Regions from separate parts of the Thioalkalivibrio sp. K90mix genome, predicted to be linked through region 1. Evidence: riboswitches for the same ligand, from Rfam matches in the RefSeq annotation. Region 1 holds a riboswitch; the other holds the start of a gene.
The links. Region 1 has a riboswitch for cobalamin ahead of TK90_RS03975 (TonB-dependent receptor domain-containing protein). Riboswitches for the same ligand answer to the same signal wherever they lie in the genome.

Region 1 (3,409 bases):
CAAGGTGCCCTGGTCGCTGAACATGCTGCAGCTGTTGTGGGCGGCCGGCCCGGTGACCTTCCTCGCAATGCAGGGGGGCTACTTCCTGGGCTTTGGTCACGCCGCCCCGGCCCAGAATTTCATCTTCTTTGCGGTCTACACGCTGCTGTTCGGGGTGATTGGCCTGCTGGCGCGATTCATTGCCGATGCCACGCGGGGCAAGCGGCAGGAGCGCTCGCGCGATCAGCTGCGTAATACGATCGACCTGTTGCCGGATCTGCTGTTCGTGACGCGCGATCTGGCGATGGCCGAGATGGCACCGGACATGCGACGGCGCAAGGCCGCCGAGGTGCTGCTGCACGAGGTGGATATCTCTCCGGAAGGCGTCGCGGTCGCGGTGCGCGAAATGACGGGCGATACCAGCCTCGCGGCGGCGGCCGAGCAGATCGAGATCTACCGCCGACTGGGGCTGCGCTCGCGCGTGGCGGACTTGGTGGACGCCACGGCGGATGCGCGTCTGGCCGCGCTGGAAAAACTGCACCACGATGCCTCCGAGCTGGCGGACCCGCTGCGCGACCGGCTGCAGGGCGTCGCGCCGACGCGCGAGGATGGCGTCCGGCGGATCGATCAGTTTCTGGACCGCCTGTTCTCCGCGGCGGACTCGGACGACCTGTCGCGCTGCACACTGGATGATGCGCAGGCCATGTTTGTGCTGGCCTTCGAGATGGTCAACGGGCGGCAGATCCGGCGGTTGAGTTTCGAGTGGTCGGGTGGCTGGCGGCTGGGGCATGCGCTGGACCGGCTCGAGTACCAGGGCAACCGTTTCCGTGTTGCGCAGGCGGGCGTGGTCAGCCGCCTGCGTTCGCTGGCGATGTTGCTGGCACAAAGCCCGGCCAGTGGGCTGGATCCGCAGGTCCTGCGTGCGTCGACCCTCGACCTCGGGCGCGATGTGCTGGATGCACTCGCGAAGCTGGAGCAGGCCCGCCCGCCCGTGAACTCGCCGGAGGGCCGATTGCTTGGGCGGGCGCTGCGTCAGGTTGAGGACCTGCGCGCGGCACGGGACCAGCTGATGCAGGCGCAGAGTCGCTATACCGCTGCGGTCGAGCGCTGGGAGGCGCTGCGACGCCGGGAGGTCGAGAAGAAGGGGCAGCAAAGCTGGTTCAAGCGCAGTGCGCGCGGTATTCGGGTGAGCGAGGAGGTGATCGAACTGACGGATGACCAGAAACTGCGCCTGGCCGACCGGTTTTGTGAATACCTGTCCGAGCTCGGCATCCGGCGCGAGGGCGACCTGTTCTACTTTGGCGGACACCTGCTGGATGCGGACACCGCCAAGCGCATCGGCATCCAGCTCGCACTGATTCTCGAGCCTCTGGTCGACCTGACCAACCCGAGTATCCAGCGTGCGATCTATGCAAATCCGGCCGCCTATCTCGGGGGGCTGTACGTCGGCATGAATGCGGATGCCAAGGCGGGCCTGGGCTCGGCCATGGTGCGCATGGTGCGCCAGGATCTCGGACGTATGGCGGAGTGGCTGGCGCTGCGCCTGACACGCATCTACCACCTGCCCCTGTCCGACTCCATGCGTGATTTCCTGGTACAGCAATATGGTGCCAATCAGGAGCGCTTGGAGATGCTGGCCGCGCACCCGGTGGACGAGGGCGCACAGATGCCGCCGGTGGCGTTGCGTGCCGAGCGTTCGCCGGAGTTCGACGCCATGCTGCAGGACAAGTCCTGGGGCCGGTTGCTCAAGCGCGGTGTGCGCTATGTGCAGGCAGAGGCCCAGCGATCCTGACGTTGCGCGTTTCCCGGGTCTGGTAATTTCTTGACCAATGGTGTAGGCTTTCGTGCGTTTTCTGGTGCCCGTCGGCGTGTCTCGCCGGCGGGTTAAACGGGAAGTTCGGTGAGCCCGCCAAAGGTATCTGGATGCCTGCGGACGAATCCGACGCTGCCCCCGCAACGGTGATCGAGCGAGAGGCCATGATGGCCTCTGATGGTCGCGGCACATGCCACTGAACGGAATCGTTCGGGAAGGCGCCGCACCGGAACGCTCGTCAGCCCGGAGACCGGCCAGGGAATGATCGCGCGGCATGCGGCGGGCATGCGAGGCGGATGATCAGGCCTGGTCGCATAGCGGCTGTGCTGGGTCCCCCTCGTGTCTATCTTCCCTCGTCTGCGTGATCCCGATGAATCAACGGCGTGCGGGCGGCTCGCCGGGAGACACGGACGACATGAAACGCACAGCACTTTCCACGGCCATCCTGCTGGCCACGACCCCGCTACTGGCCGACACGCCAGACTCCAATGCCGAAGCGCACACCCTCGATGTGGTTCAGGTCACGGCCGCGCGTGTCGCGCAGACCGTCGACGAGACCCTGTCCTCGGTTACCGTCATTGGCCGCGAAGAGATCGAACGCCTGCAGCCCCAGCAGTTCACCGATCTGCTGGAGGGCCGCGCCGGGATCGAGACCTCCCAGAACAGCGCCTTCGGCAAGACCACTTCCGTCTACACCCGCGGGACAAGCTCCGACCACACCCTGCTTCTGATCGACGGCGTGCGCATGGGGTCGGCCACCAGTGGCGGCGCAAGCTGGCAGTTCCTGCCACCGGAGGAGATCGAGCGCGTCGAAGTGGTGCGCGGACCGCGGACCAGCATCTACGGCTCCGACGCCATTGGTGGCGTGGTGCAGGTCTTTACCCGCGAGGGTCAGAAGGGGCCACCAAGGGTCAACGCGTTTGTCGGGGGCGGCAGCTTCAACACCTGGGAAACGGGTGTGGGAGTGGCCGGCGGAACCGAGAACACGAACTACAGCTTCTCGCTCAGCCATTTCGAGACCGACGGCATCAATGTGCAGGATGACGTTGGTGACGATGACCGTGACGGCTACGACAACACTTCGCTTGCGACCAAGGTGACCCATCGACTAGACAATGGGATTGAGGTTTTCGGCAACGTACTGTACTCGGAAGGGGAGTCAGAGTTTGACAGTACGGAGGGAGATGACTACACCGACTTTGTCCATGCAGCCTTCCGTGCGGGGTTCCGCATCCCGGTGAATAACCGTTGGGATACTGAGCTGAGTGTTGCACATGCACGTGATGAGAATGATCGCTATGTGGATGGGGAATTCACATCGCGTTATGACACGAAGCGTGATTCGATCGACTGGTTGAACGAAATCGTCCTGTCGGATCAGCTGTTCCTCACGGCAGGCGTTGACGCCCGTGAGGACCGTATTCAGGTCGATGATCCTGGGCTAAGAGAGGGATTCGGTACGGACGAATATGAGGAGACCAGCCGCTACAACATTGGTGGGTTTGGGGTTCTCCAAGCCGATCTAGGCCGGCATACTTTGGAGGGTTCGTTACGATACGACGACAATGAACAGTTCGGTAGTAAAACTACCGGTCAAGTCGCCTGGGGATTCCAGGT
Region 2 (3,409 bases), 710 kb from region 1:
GAGCCTACGGTGCCAGTCGAGCAGCGTCTCGGGAGCAAAATACGCGGCGGTGGGGTTGTTTGGATTGACCAGCACCAGTACGTCCAGCGTGGACGCGGCCCCGGCGAGTTCGCCCTCCCTCACCGCGACCACTTCGTGTCCAGCCGCCCGCCAGGCACGGGCGTGCTCGTTGTAGCTCGGCTCCAGTACCCCGACACGGGCAGGCCCCGCTCGCAGCCGGGGCAGCGCCTGAATCGCCGCCTGGGAACCGGCGACCGGCAGTAACGATGCAGCGCCGTAGTACGCCCGGGCGGCGGCCTCCAGCCCGTCCTCGTCCTCCGGGAGGCGCTGCCAGGCCTCGGCGGGCACCGGTCCGACGGGATAACCCTGCGGGTTGATCCCCGTGGACAGGTCCAGCCACTGCGCCTCGGGGATCCCGTAATGCGCCGCCGCCGCACGCACACCGCCCCCGTGGACCTGCTTCAGCGGCCCGCTCGCGGATTCGGTTGTGGCGTTAGACGAATACAAGAATCAGTACTCCTGTGGCGATGGCCACCAGCCAGATCGCCAGCGCGTGATCGACCAACCGCAGTGCGGCATCGATGGCACCCGGGCCCGGGGCGGCGCCGGCACCGAGGACCGGCCGATCCTCGGTACCCCCGGCATAGTGCGCCGGACCGCCCAGCGTCACCCCCAGCGCCCCTGCCCCGGCGGCCATCACCGGTCCCGCGTTCGGGCTCTTCCAGCGTCTGCCCTGGTCGCGCCAGCAGCGCAGCGCCGTCCGCGTCTGTCCGGCCAGCGCATAGGCCAGGCTGGTCAGGCGTGCCGGGACCCAGTTGAGGATATCGTCCAGCCGCGCCGCGACCCGCCCGAAGCGTGCATGGCGCGGCGTGCGGTAGCCCCACATCGCATCCAGCGTGTTCACCAGACGGTAGACCACGACACCCGCCGCACCCGCGACCAGGAACCAGAATACCGTCGCGAACACCGCGTCGTTGCCGTTCTCCAGCACCGACTCCGCCGTGGCCGCACGAACACCGGACGCGTCCAGCTCCGAAGTATCGCGGCTGACCAGCATGCCCACTGCCTGTCGGGCGCCAGGAAGGTCCCCGGCCTGCAGGGCATCAATCACGCGACGGGCGTGCTCCTCCAGCCCGCGCCCGCCGAGCGCCAGCCACAGCACGGCCAGCTCCACCAGCCAGCCGCCCGGGAGGCGGCTCAGCCACCAGGCCGCCAGCCCGAAGGGCACGACCAGCACCAGCACCCAGAAGCCGCCGCGCCAGACCGAATCCGCGTGGCCGAGCCGCTCCGCCCCGGCCGCCAGCATCCCGAATCCTGCCAGCGGATGGCCTCGCCGCGGGTCCCCCAGCAGCCGATCCAGTACCAGAGCGGCGACCAGCAGTGCGAAGGTGGTCATGCGCGGCGTCGAGCCGCGCGCGGCGCATCCGCACTCGAGTCCCGTTGTTGTTCCCAGCGATTCTCGAACACCAGCTCGTCCAGCGGCCGCCGCTGATCCCAGCCCTCGGTTTCCAGCATGGGCCGCTCGTAGAACGCATCCACATGGCCCAGGCAGAGGATCGCGATCGGCCAGGCCCCTTCCGGCATACCCAGTTCGCGCGCCAGCCAGTCCGGGTCGAACAGGGATACCCAGCCCATGCCCAGGCCTTCGGCCCGCGCCGCCAGCCACAGGTTCTGGATCGCACAGGCTGCGGAGCACAGATCCATCTCCGGCATCGTGCGCCGACCCAGCACGTAGCGCTCGCGCCCGTCGGTCAGGGCCACCACGAGCAGCTCGCCGGCATCGCGGATACCCTCGAGCTTCAGCCGGTGCACCTCCGCGGCTCGCTCGCCACAGGCCTCGGCCGTGCGCGACTGTTCGGCCGCCACATGGCCATGCAGCGCGTCGCGCAGCCGCAGGTCCGTCACCCGCAGAAAGCGCCAGGGCTGCATGTAGCCCACACTGGGCGCCTGATGTGCGGCCTCCAGTAGCCGCCGCAACGTATCGGCATCCACCGGGTCCGGGCGGAAATGGCGCATGTCCCGGCGCTCGCCGATCACGCGATACACCGCGGCACGCTCCGCCGAGGCGAACGCGTTCGGATTCTCTTCTGACTGGTTGGGAGTTGGGGCCGTCATGAGGTTCCGTCGAGGCGACGGCACGGCGAAGACACGAAGGAACAGGCATCAAGCCAGCACGCCTGCGCCCTCGACCGTTGCCCGCCGCACGGTCGCAGGATGAATCACCGCCAGGCCGGTCTCCGGGCTTGCGAGCGTCGGACGATGCCGATCGGCAGACGCCTTCCCAGGTGCAGGACCCAGTGGCCAGTCTGCTTCGCCGCTCGCTTACCGTTGCGGGGGCAGCGCCGGACTTGCACCGGCTTCCCGTTTCACCTGCGCACTGCAGGCACCTGGCGAAAGCGAGACATGATACGCGCTCGGGCCACCCGCGACCAATTTGGGCACCAAACCATCTGGCCCTTGCTGCTATGATGAAGCGCTTTCGCTACCCGTTCGGCGCCCCGAAATACGGTATTTTCTACATTACAAACAATACACAACCATCGGATTTTTAATGATTTTAATCGCCATAAAACGCCAGTTGACGCTCCTTGTCACGATACTCCTGTGCGCGGCACCGGCACTGGCCGAGCCGGTCACGGTGACCGACGACGACGATCGCGAGGTCACGCTCGACCGGCCCGCCGAACGCATCGTCAGCCTGGCCCCGCACATCACCGAAGTCCTCTTCGCCGTCGGTGCCGGAGACAAGCTGGTGGGCGTCACCCAGCACAGCGATTTTCCACCGGAGGCGGAGATGATCCCGCGAGTCGGCGGCTACAGCCGCATCGATCTGGAACGCGTGGTCGAAATGGACCCGGACCTGGTGGTCGCCTGGCGCAGTGGCAATTCCAGCTCGCAGATCGAGCGCCTGCGCGATCTGGGACTGAATGTCTATGTCTCGGAACCGCGCAGTTTCGAAGGGGTGGCCTCCAGCATGCGTCGCATGGCCCAGCTCGCGGGTACCGAGGAACACGGCGAAGAGGCGGTGCAGGCCTTTCTCGACGAGATCGAGACGCTACGGCTCGACTATGCCGACCGCGACCCGGTCCCGCTGTTCTACCAGGTCTGGGAGCAGCCCCTGATGACGGTCAACGACGAACACCTGATCAGCGAGGCCATCCGCCTGTGCGGGGGCGACAACGTGTTCGGCCACCTGGACCGCCTGGTACCGCGCATGGATCGCGAGGCCGTGATCGACGCCGACCCGGAGGTGATCATTGGCGGCGGCATGGGCGAGGACCGGCCGGACTGGGTGATTGCCTGGGAACAATGGGAGGACATGACCGCGGTGCAGCGCGACAACCTGTTCTTCATCCCGCCGTCGCTCCTCCAGCGTCACACTCCGCGGATTGCCGAAGGAACCCGGCTC

Region 2: it holds a riboswitch for cobalamin, as region 1 does, so the genes downstream of both, bluB (5,6-dimethylbenzimidazole synthase) here and TK90_RS03975 (TonB-dependent receptor domain-containing protein) in region 1, are expected to answer to the same signal.

Annotation. Positions count from the first base shown of each region.
Region 1 is NC_013889.1:842,056-845,464, forward strand. It holds gene TK90_RS03970 (hypothetical protein) at 1-1,771, shown strand, start outside; cobalamin riboswitch at 1,817-2,066, shown strand; gene TK90_RS03975 (TonB-dependent receptor domain-containing protein) at 2,208-3,409, shown strand, end outside.
Region 2 is NC_013889.1:1,550,811-1,554,219, forward strand. It holds gene cobD (threonine-phosphate decarboxylase CobD) at 1-441, opposite strand, end outside; gene cbiB (adenosylcobinamide-phosphate synthase CbiB) at 494-1,396, opposite strand; gene bluB (5,6-dimethylbenzimidazole synthase) at 1,393-2,115, opposite strand; cobalamin riboswitch at 2,211-2,406, opposite strand; gene TK90_RS07335 (cobalamin-binding protein) at 2,552-3,409, shown strand, end outside.